DNA from 3 places in the Marinobacter sp. B-21 genome. Region 2 is predicted to be linked to each of the others. Evidence: predicted binding sites of a transcription regulator. Region 2 holds the regulator's gene; each other region holds the start of a gene.
What was found. Region 2 encodes LexA, which represses DNA repair genes until DNA is damaged. Its sites were predicted from a motif close to CTGTNTNNNNANACAG; they were not measured.

Region 1: a site for LexA is predicted at 2,030-2,045, ahead of recA (recombinase RecA). Genes of this name have one in related genera too.
Region 3: a site for LexA is predicted at 1,444-1,459, ahead of recN (DNA repair protein RecN). Genes of this name have one in related genera too.

What each region holds. Positions count from the first base shown of each region.
Region 1 is NZ_JBSXNZ010000081.1:83,534-86,810, forward strand. Features, by position in the region: gene AC13C0_RS13765 (PilZ domain-containing protein) at 4-381, shown strand; gene AC13C0_RS13770 (flavodoxin family protein) at 397-867, opposite strand; gene recA (recombinase RecA) at 885-1,931, opposite strand; gene AC13C0_RS13780 (nicotinamide-nucleotide amidohydrolase family protein) at 2,097-2,597, opposite strand; gene mutS (DNA mismatch repair protein MutS) at 2,680-3,277, shown strand, end outside.
Region 2 is NZ_JBSXNZ010000088.1:354,974-358,250, reverse strand. Features, by position in the region: gene AC13C0_RS19800 (amidoligase family protein) at 1-583, opposite strand, end outside; gene lexA (transcriptional repressor LexA) at 803-1,411, shown strand; gene AC13C0_RS19790 (cell division inhibitor SulA) at 1,454-1,945, shown strand; gene AC13C0_RS19785 (hypothetical protein) at 1,950-2,210, opposite strand; gene AC13C0_RS19780 (DUF6586 family protein) at 2,262-2,774, opposite strand; gene fliT (flagellar protein FliT) at 3,037-3,277, shown strand, end outside.
Region 3 is NZ_JBSXNZ010000051.1:11,105-14,381, reverse strand. Features, by position in the region: gene recN (DNA repair protein RecN) at 1-1,364, opposite strand, end outside; gene grpE (nucleotide exchange factor GrpE) at 1,642-2,241, shown strand; gene dnaK (molecular chaperone DnaK) at 2,332-3,277, shown strand, end outside.

The DNA of each region.
Region 1 (3,277 bases), on a different contig from region 2:
CGTATGACCAGTGATTCCGCAGATCGCAGAATCAAGGATCGTTATCCCGCTTCCTGCCTGAAGGTTCAACTTCGGGAGCGCGGCTTTTTTAGCCGTGGCAAGCCCGCCACACCCGCCACCTGTCTGGATCTTAACCGCTACGGCATGGCAATACTGTGCCCCAGGCCAGTGGATCCGGGCGCCCGGCTATCCATGGATTTTGACGGCAAGTACATCAGTGAATCGAGGGTATGCGCCCGGGTGGTGGACTGCCAGCCGTTTCAGACCGGTTATCGCATCAGCGTGCAGTTCAGCTACTGCCGGGACAAGAAAGGGTATTCACGAGCGGTGGACAACGCCCTGTCACGAATCGAAGGCTTCTATAACCGGTTCGCCAGCTAAGCCATTTCCGCGTCGTCAGACAAGCCCGGCATCCAGGCTGGCAGCCACATACGTGCCCAGCTCCCGGCACTGTTCCTCGAACTCATTCCGGTATTCGCCCCGGCAGATCAGAGGGTCCTGAATCCGTTTCCAGCGCAACCCGGTAGTGATACTTTCGATCGCCCGGTTGGTACCGGTGCCGTCGTGACCAGCCCGAATGTAGTAGGCAAAGGGCAAACCCTGGGTTTTCTCCAGGCAGGGGTAGTAGCTGCGATCAAAGAAGTCCTTCAAAGCCCCGCTCATGTACCCGAGGTTTTCGGTGGTACCCAGGATGATCGCGTCGCAGGCAAGAACATCCTCAGGGCCGGCATCCAGGGGAGCAAGGACTGTTACTTCAACGTTCCCGACGTTTTCATGGCAAGCACCCTGCTCCACAGCTTCCCTCAGTTTGAGGGTATTCGGGGAAGGCGCATGGGCAACAATGAGCAGTTTCTTTTTGCTATCCATACCTCCCCCGAAGATGCTTAGAGCAATTCGCCGCTGGCTTCCGCCGGTGCCTCAACGGCTTCTTTCCTGGAGACCGGCTTCGGCATCAGCTTATCACGCACCGCAGCTTCGATTTCGTTGGCAATATCCAGGTTTTCTTCCAGGAACTTGCAGGCGTTAGCCTTACCCTGGCCGATCTTGTCACCCTTGTAGGCATACCAGGCGCCGGACTTGTCAACAAAGCCTTCTTTCACGCCCATATCGAGCACTTCGGCCATGTGGTAAATGCCCTTGCCGTACATGATCTGGAATTCAGCCTGCTTGAACGGCGGTGACACCTTGTTCTTGACCACTTTCACCCGGGTCTCATTGCCTACCACTTCATCGCCGTCTTTTACCGAGCCAATGCGGCGGATATCCAGACGCACGGAGGAGTAAAACTTCAGGGCGTTGCCGCCGGTGGTGGTTTCGGGGCTACCGAACATAACACCGATTTTCATACGGATCTGGTTGATGAAGATCAACAGACAGTTGGCATGCTTGACGTTACCTGTCAGTTTACGCAGCGCTTGGGACATCAGCCGTGCCTGAAGGCCGACGTGGCTATCGCCCATTTCACCTTCGATTTCCGCTTTCGGCGTCAGGGCGGCAACGGAGTCGACGATGATCACGTCTACCGCGTTGGAGCGAACCAGCATATCGCAGATTTCCAGCGCCTGTTCACCGGTATCCGGCTGGGACACCAGCAGCTCGTTTACGTTGACACCCAGCTTTTCGGCGTAGATCGGGTCCAGGGCATGCTCAGCATCCACGAAGGCACAGGTTTTACCGGCCTTTTGGGCCTCGGCAATCACCTGCAGGGTCAATGTGGTTTTACCGGAACTTTCCGGACCGTAGATCTCACAGATACGACCGTAAGGCAGGCCGCCAATACCCAGGGCAACATCCAGCCCAAGGGAGCCGGTGGAGACCGCAGGAATGGCTTCACGGGGCTGGTCGCCCATTTTCATCACGGCGCCCTTGCCGAACTGGCGCTCAATCTGGCCAAGTGCTGCGCTCAATGCTTTCTTGCGGTTGTCTTCCATCAGTGCAAAACCCTCTGTCGCCCTGGCCACCGGAGCCGTGAGGACTCCGGCAGCGTAATAGTGAATCGGGAATCCGTACAGTGTAACCAGCCAATTCCCTGTATATTTGAACAGTATTAAAACATAACCGGCAAAGGAGACCAACCCCTCTTGATGTGAAAGCCGTCAAAGCTCATCCAAAAACCCGTTAACCCCCTGAAGGGCAAAGAGAACTGCCTGTCGCCTGACCTGGTCCCGGTCACCCTCAAAGTGCCTGACCACCGCCACAGTGTCAGCCGGGGTACTGCCCCAGGCAAACCAGACGGTACCAACGGGCTTGTCCTCGCCTCCCCCCCCGGGGCCAGCCACGCCACTGATGGCAACAGCCACACCTGCGCCAGTGGCCGCCAGGGCACCGGCAACCATCTCCCGCACCACCGGCTCGCTGACAGCACCGTGTTCGTCCAGGGACTTCCGGGTGACCCCCAGCAGGGCCTGCTTGACCTCGTTGCCATAGGTTACCAGACCACCCAGCACATAGGCTGAGGAGCCGGCCCGGTCAGTCAGCACCTTGGTAACCCAGCCACCCGTGCAGCTTTCGGCCGTTGCAACAGTACGCTCCAGTTCCAGCAGCCGTTCACCGAGGCGGTTACCCGCCTCTTCCAATTTGTAATCGCTGGCCAGCATAATGACCTCCTTCGTTTCATCACGGCCGTTATTTTCTTACAATTCACGCCTTCATCCAAAGCAAGGCAATCCGGACCCGTCCATGTCAGCAGCTCAGACCGATCTTTCCAAGCACACCCCCATGATGCAGCAGTACCTGAAGATCAAGGGCCAGCACCCCAATGAACTGGTGTTCTACCGCATGGGGGATTTCTACGAGCTCTTCTACGAAGACGCCAAGAAAGCGGCCGGGCTGATGGACATTACCCTGACCGCCCGAGGCCAGTCCGGGGGCAACCCGATCCCCATGGCGGGCATTCCTTATCACTCGTCTGAAGGCTACATTGCCCGCCTGGTCCGGGCAGGTCAATCCATCGCCATCTGCGAACAGATTGGCGACCCGGCCACCAGCAAGGGACCGGTCGACCGACAGGTGGTAAGGATCGTTACACCGGGCACCCTGAGTGACGATGCCTACCTCGAAGACCGCCGGGACAACCTGCTGGTGGCCATCTATAACCACCGGGAACAGTTTGGTTTTGCCTCTCTGGACATTTCCAGCGGTCGTTTTGCCGTGTCTGAGCTGGAGAACCTGGAAGCCCTGCAAGGAGAACTCCAGCGGCTGCGACCGGCGGAAATCCTGATCAGCGAGGACTTTCCCTATCAGGAAATACTGGAAGGCTTTACCGGAATCCGGCGCC
Region 2 (3,277 bases):
CGATATAGGTCGTGAACTTGCGGCTGACATCAAGCTGGTGCCTGGCCTTGAGCCAGTCGTACAGCAGGGTGAAGGCCTGGAAATAACGCACCAGCGTTGCCGGCCTGAGGTCCGGCAGCTCGGGATTGAGCTGGAGGCCGAAGGCGAAGTAGATCGCCTCACGGCTGCCAAGGGCGCCGGCCTCGCGGAGATTATCGACCAGAGATTCGACCGTTTCCAGACTGGTAAATGGCAGCGGCGGGCTGATGATTTCCAGTGGCACGATCCGTTCCGCGGCGGCATCGATCACATCCATGGCCTGGCCGCCCAGTTCCCGAATCGAACGGGGAAGCCGCTCATCGGCCAGATCAAGCTCCTTGATGGGGGCGGAATCCAGTTCAATCGTGAATTCACCCAGCTCTGTCTTCAGTGTTGTCACGTACCGCGACCGGAGGACCGGTGTTCCTCCCAGAAGCTTTGCGGCAAGAGCCACCAGTTCGTCGTAGCCCAGACCGGACATTTCAATTTCAACGCCAACCCTGCGCTCCTTTCCATCCGCGGTTTTCAGAACATCGGGCATCCTGCAGGCCTTGGTCCGTGTCATGGTGCTCCCTGGTAGGTAGTGAGTCATGGCCCCACCATATCACACCGGCATTGATCGTCATCCTTAAGCACTGGCAAGAAAATCAGGGTGTCGACTTTACACTGGATAAAACACTGTATATAGTCAAATGACTGTATATAAAAACAGGTTGGCCGGCGCCCCACGGGGCACCCCTCTTTCAAAACCGAAATACCGGCCCTGATCAAGCGGAGTCGCTCAATGAAGCTTACAGCAAGGCAGTCCCAGGTACTGGACATCATCCGCCGATACGTTGACGAGACCGGCTATCCGCCCACCCGGGCAGAAATTGCGGCCGAGCTGGGTTTTCGTTCAGCCAATGCCGCCGAAGAGCACCTGCGGGCGCTGGCCCGCAAGGGCGCCATTGAAATGGTGCCCGGGGCAAGCCGGGGCATCCGTCTGCCCGAGGCAGAAGAGGATCTGGGTTTGCCGGTGATTGGTCAAGTGGCCGCCGGCAGTCCGATACTGGCGCAGGAGCACATTGAGGATCACTGCACCCTTCGGCCGGAGTTCTTTTCACCACCGGCTGATTACCTGCTCCGGGTACGGGGTATGAGCATGAAGGACATTGGTATTCTGGACGGCGATCTGCTGGCGGTTCACAGCACCCAGGATGTCCATAACGGCCAGGTGGTCGTTGCCCGGGTGGGTGATGAAGTCACGGTTAAGCGTTTTCGCAAGGAAGGCCCGAAAGTCTACCTGATCGCCGAGAATGACGAGTTTGCGCCCATCGAAGTAGACCTGAAAGAACAGGAACTGTTCATTGAAGGTCTGGGTGTGGGTGTTATCCGTCGCTCTGATCTTCACTGATCAGGCCGGATAACCACGGATTTATTGAGAAACGGGTGAATTATGGAACAACTGAGCTTTAACCAGAATCTGGCATACCAACACAACGCTCTGTCCTGTTCAGTGCCGGCAGCGGCCGCCGGCGAGCGGCGTTCCGTCATTCGCGCCCGACGCACCCCGGACGCCACGGAAGCGCCTGCTGCCGGAAATGTGACTGAAATTATCCTGCCGCAGGGGCAGGTGGAAAACTTCCAGTTGCTGCTGCCTATGCTGACTCAATTGAACCAGGAGAACCGCTGGCTGGCGTGGATTGACCCACCTCAAGCTCTGGTCAGCAAATGGCAGACGATGCACGGGATTATTGCCGGAGAGCTGCTGGTGCTCCGCTCAACCACGGAATACCCTGCGCAGGAACTGGCTGAGCGCGCCCTGAGCGCAGGTACTTGCCATGCGGTTGTCATGTGGACCCGGAAACTGGGCCGTGTCGCCTTCAATTCCCTGCAAAAGGCGTCCGCACAGGGTAACAGTCACGGTGTGGTGTTAAGGCAGCGTTAATCGCTCAGTGCAGGGTGTAGGAGGGCTGGGCGTCCGGGGCGTCCAGTTCGTCGTCTTCCCAGTCGATATCGTGTGCAACATTGCCGACAGCTTCAATACCCGCGGCGATCATCGCCTTGGCAACGGACAGGTCGCGGTCTTCCATCATTTCCCGCGCTTCTTCCGAGAACGAGATCTTTACCAGCGGCGCACTGTCGTCGTCGATGCGGCGCAGGGCATAGTCGCCATTGGTCAGTTGTACAATTTCAAAAAACGATGGTGACATTCAGTAAACCTTTCAGTTGTTGGGATCCGGATAATGGACAGCCTTATGCACTTACCACTCGCTATGCTGTTCTTCCAGATCGTCGGCAAAGTGTTTGACGGCATTGAGTGTGTTCAGCAACGCCGGGGCAGACCGGTCCGGACCTGAGTCGGCGGATACCGCAATGACATTTTCCGTACTGACCGTTTTTCGGGTTGCCGGCGGCCGGCTCTGGGCCATTTCCAGCTGATCCAGATGGTTCCACCAGCTTCCGGCTCTGTGCTCAATCGCCCGCAGCCGGTTTACTTCGCTGGGCTCCTCTCCGATTGCCTTGGCCAGCTCGTCCAGTGTTGAAGGCTCTTCAGACTTTTTCTGGTATAGCCGGGCAATCATTACCAGCAGCAGGCGTCTGGACCTCAAGAGTAACTCCGTGGCCCCCTGTATCGCCGCTTCGCGACGTAACGCCTGCTCTGCTTCGTTGGGTGCGTGTTCCTCATTCCGGGCCGTTGCACGGTCAAGTTGACCGAGCAATGTCCGGGCAAGGAACAGTTTCTGCGAAACCAGTGAATGCCATTGTGAGGCCATGAAACACCTGCAATCCCGGAACCTGGGCTTAACCCCGGAAAATTAATCCGCCACTATACCATTTCTGACAGAAAATTTCTGCAGCTGTCTTTCGCAAAGGGTAGCGCAAAGGGTGGTCGCAAAGGGTCGCAGAGAGGATTTACAATATCAGTTATTACCGTGAGCCGGTATTCTGGACTACCATGGAAACGACTTACCACCTCAAGGCGGAGCGGTACTGCACCGACGGCCTGGCGCGACGTTGATTTGAAAGGAGAATTCAATGGCAGATCCTCAGGCTCAACTGGAACACCTGGACCGGCTGATGGCAGATCTCGGTCGCGCGCTGGCGGACAGGGACTGGGACGCACTGGCACAGCTGAACAACAAGGTTCAGCCTGCAGTTGAGCCTCTGATGGCTGCCCTGGAGGCTGGAGAGCTGGAACCGGAGCCGGTGCGGCACCGGCTGGAGCAACTGCAGCAGTTTATTGACGCTGCGGATGAATCCGCCCGCACTGCCCGCA
Region 3 (3,277 bases), on a different contig from region 2:
GTCGGTGTGGTTGAGGTCTGGGCGACCACCACCTGAATCGCGAGACTGATACGTGACAGCTCGCCGCCGGAGGCAACCTTGGCCAGTGGTCGTGCCGGTTGCCCGGGGTTGGCGCTGACCAGAAATTCAATCTCCTCCAGACCGTGGGCCGCAGGTTCTTCGCCGGTGTTGCGGTTCAGATGGGTGATGAACTGCATGTTGGGCATGCTCAGCTGGCCGAGCTCTGCGGCTACGCGCTGGTCAAGCTCGGCGCCAGCCTTGGCGCGTGCCTCCGACAGTTGGCCAGCCAGCGCATCGAACCGGCTGCGCTGGCTGGCCAGTTCCGCTTCCAGCTGTTCCAGGCTGCCTTCTCCCCCTTCCAGTTCGGCCAGTTCGGCGCTCAGGCGCTGGTGCAGTTCCGGCAACTCTTCCGGGGTAATCCGGTGCTTCCGCGCCATCTGGTAGATGGCGCTCAGCCGTTCTTCCACTTCTGCCAGCCTGGCAGGATCCGCCTCGTAATCCTCGACAAAGTGGCGCAGGTTGTCGCCGGCTTCGCTGATCTGGATCTGGGCCTCGTTCAGCATCTGGATGGTGTCGGCCAGTGCCGGCACGTCTACCGGAAGCTGTTCCAGCTGCTGCAGGGCCTGGCGGACCAGATCGGCGGCGCTGGTCTCGTCTTCCGTGCACAGCAGGGCAGCCTGATGGCTGTTGTGCAGAACCGTGTCCGCCTGGCTCAGCTGTGCCTGTTCCTGTTCCAGCTGCTCCTGCTCGCCACTTTCCAGTGCCAGGCGGTCCAGTTCTTCCACCTGGTAACGCAGCAACTGAAGCTTGGCTTCCGCTTCATCGGCGTTTTGCTGCCGTTCGATCAGGCGCTGGCGGATCTGGTTCCAGGTTTTCCACGCCTCCCGGGTATCGGCGGCCAGGGCCTCGGCGCCGGCAAACTCATCCACCAGTTTGCGGTGTGTTTCCTTGCGCAGCAGGGACTGGTGCTGGTGCTGGCTGTGGATGTCCATCAGCACGCCGCCAAGTTCCTTGAGGTGATTCAGCGGGCAGGGCTGGCCATTGATATAGGCGCGGGAACGGCCGTCTTTGCTGATAACGCGGCGAAGTATACAGTCATTTTCATCATCCAGCTCATGCTCTGCGAGCCACTCGGTTGCCTCGGGGATGGTGGATACATCAAATGTGGCCGTGATGTCCGCGCGCTTGGCTCCGTGGCGAACTGCGCCGGCATCCGCACGGCCGCCCATGGCCAGGCCCAGGGCATCCAGCACGATGGATTTGCCGGCGCCGGTCTCGCCGGTAAGAGCAGTCATGCCTTTGCTGAACTGGAGTTCCACCCGTTCGGCGATGGCGTAGTTGGAAACCGTGAGCTGGGTAAGCATGCAGATAACCTCCGCGACTTTCTGAAAACCGGTTGAGCAGTCTTATATTACTGTTCGATGCTGTGAATACATACAGTAACTGTGAATATATACAGGGTTTTTCCTGTTTGCAAACCTGTGATGTGATTTTCTTCAGGAATGCAGGCGCCGGTGGTTGAAACCTGAAAGCGGGGCCCCATATCCGTTCGCAACGACATTTTTCCGGCGCGCTGCGGCCGGAGCCCATGTTCAACCGGCCACAGAAAAGAAGGCCGCTGAAGACCAAGCAGGAGTAGCCATGAGCACTGATGAGAACCGCAACGAGCACGAGGAGCTGAACGAAGCCCTTGAGGCTGCCAAAGAGGAAGCCCGGACGGCTGAAGAGGATTCCACCGAAGGCGAAACGTCTGAGGTGGATGCGCTGAAGGCTCAGGTTCAGGAGTTCCAGGAGCAGATGCTGCGCTCCCAGGCCGAGATGCAGAACGTGCGCCGTCGTGCCGAGATCGATGTGGAGAAAGCCCACAAGTTTGCCCTGGAGAAGTTCGTCAAGGAGCTGTTGCCGGTTGCAGACAGCCTGGAAAAGGCGGTTGAGAGCACCGAAGGCCAGGAAGAGTCCGGCGAGCTGGTGGCTTCCATTCGGGAAGGCGTGGAAATGACGCTGAGCCTGTTCATGTCCAGCCTGAAAAAATTCAATGTTGAGCCGGTTAACCCGGTGGGCGAACCGTTCGACCCCCGGCAACACGAGGCCATGTCCATGGTGCCGGCCCCGGACGCCGAACCCAACAGCGTGGTGGCCGTAGTGCAGAAAGGGTATCTGTTGAATGGCCGTGTGGTACGTCCGGCCATGGTGGTCGTCGCCAAAGCAGAAGATGCACCAAAAATTGATGAGCAGGCTTGAAAAGCCGATTAAAGCGCCAATATAGCCATTAAATAGCGACAGCGGAGGCCGGGCCTCCGGGAAAGCATTCAGAAGAATTGGAGTGACTCAATGAGCAAGATTATCGGTATAGATCTGGGAACGACCAACTCCTGTGTAGCCATCATGGATGGCGACAAGGTCAAGGTTATTGAAAACGCCGAGGGTGATCGCACCACCCCGTCCATCATCGCCTACACCGACGATGGTGAAACCCTGGTTGGCCAGTCAGCCAAGCGCCAGGCGGTCACCAACCCGAACAACACCCTGTACGCCATCAAGCGTCTGATCGGTCGTCGTTTTGAAGACGACGTGGTTCAGAAAGACATCAAAATGGTGCCGTACAAGATTGCCAAGGCGGACAATGGTGACGCCTGGGTAGAAGTTAAGGGCGAGAAAATGGCGCCGCCGCAGGTGTCTGCAGAAGTTCTGAAGAAGATGAAGAAGACTGCGGAAGACTACCTGGGCGAGAAGGTAACGGAAGCGGTTATTACCGTTCCGGCGTACTTTAACGACAGCCAGCGCCAGGCCACCAAAGATGCGGGCAAGATTGCCGGTCTGGATGTGAAGCGTATCATTAACGAGCCGACCGCGGCTGCCCTGGCCTATGGCATGGACAAGAAGAGCGGCGATCGCACCATCGCAGTTTACGACCTGGGTGGTGGTACCTTCGATCTGTCCATCATCGAGATCGCGGACGTGGACGGTGAGCACCAGTTTGAGGTTCTTGCCACCAACGGTGACACCTTCCTGGGTGGTGAAGACTTCGACCTGAAAATCATTGAATTCCTGGCAGACCAGTTCAAGAAAGACAGTGGCATCGATCTGCGTGGTGATTCCCTGGCGATGCAGCGTCTGAAGGAGGCTGGCGAGAAGGCCAAGATTGAGCTGTCCAGCAGCCAGCAGACTGACGTTAACCTGCCGTACATCACCGCGGATGCGTCTGGTCCCAAGCACATGAACGTGAAACTGACCCGCGCCAAGCTGGAATCCCTGGTGGAAGACCTGGTTCAGCGCA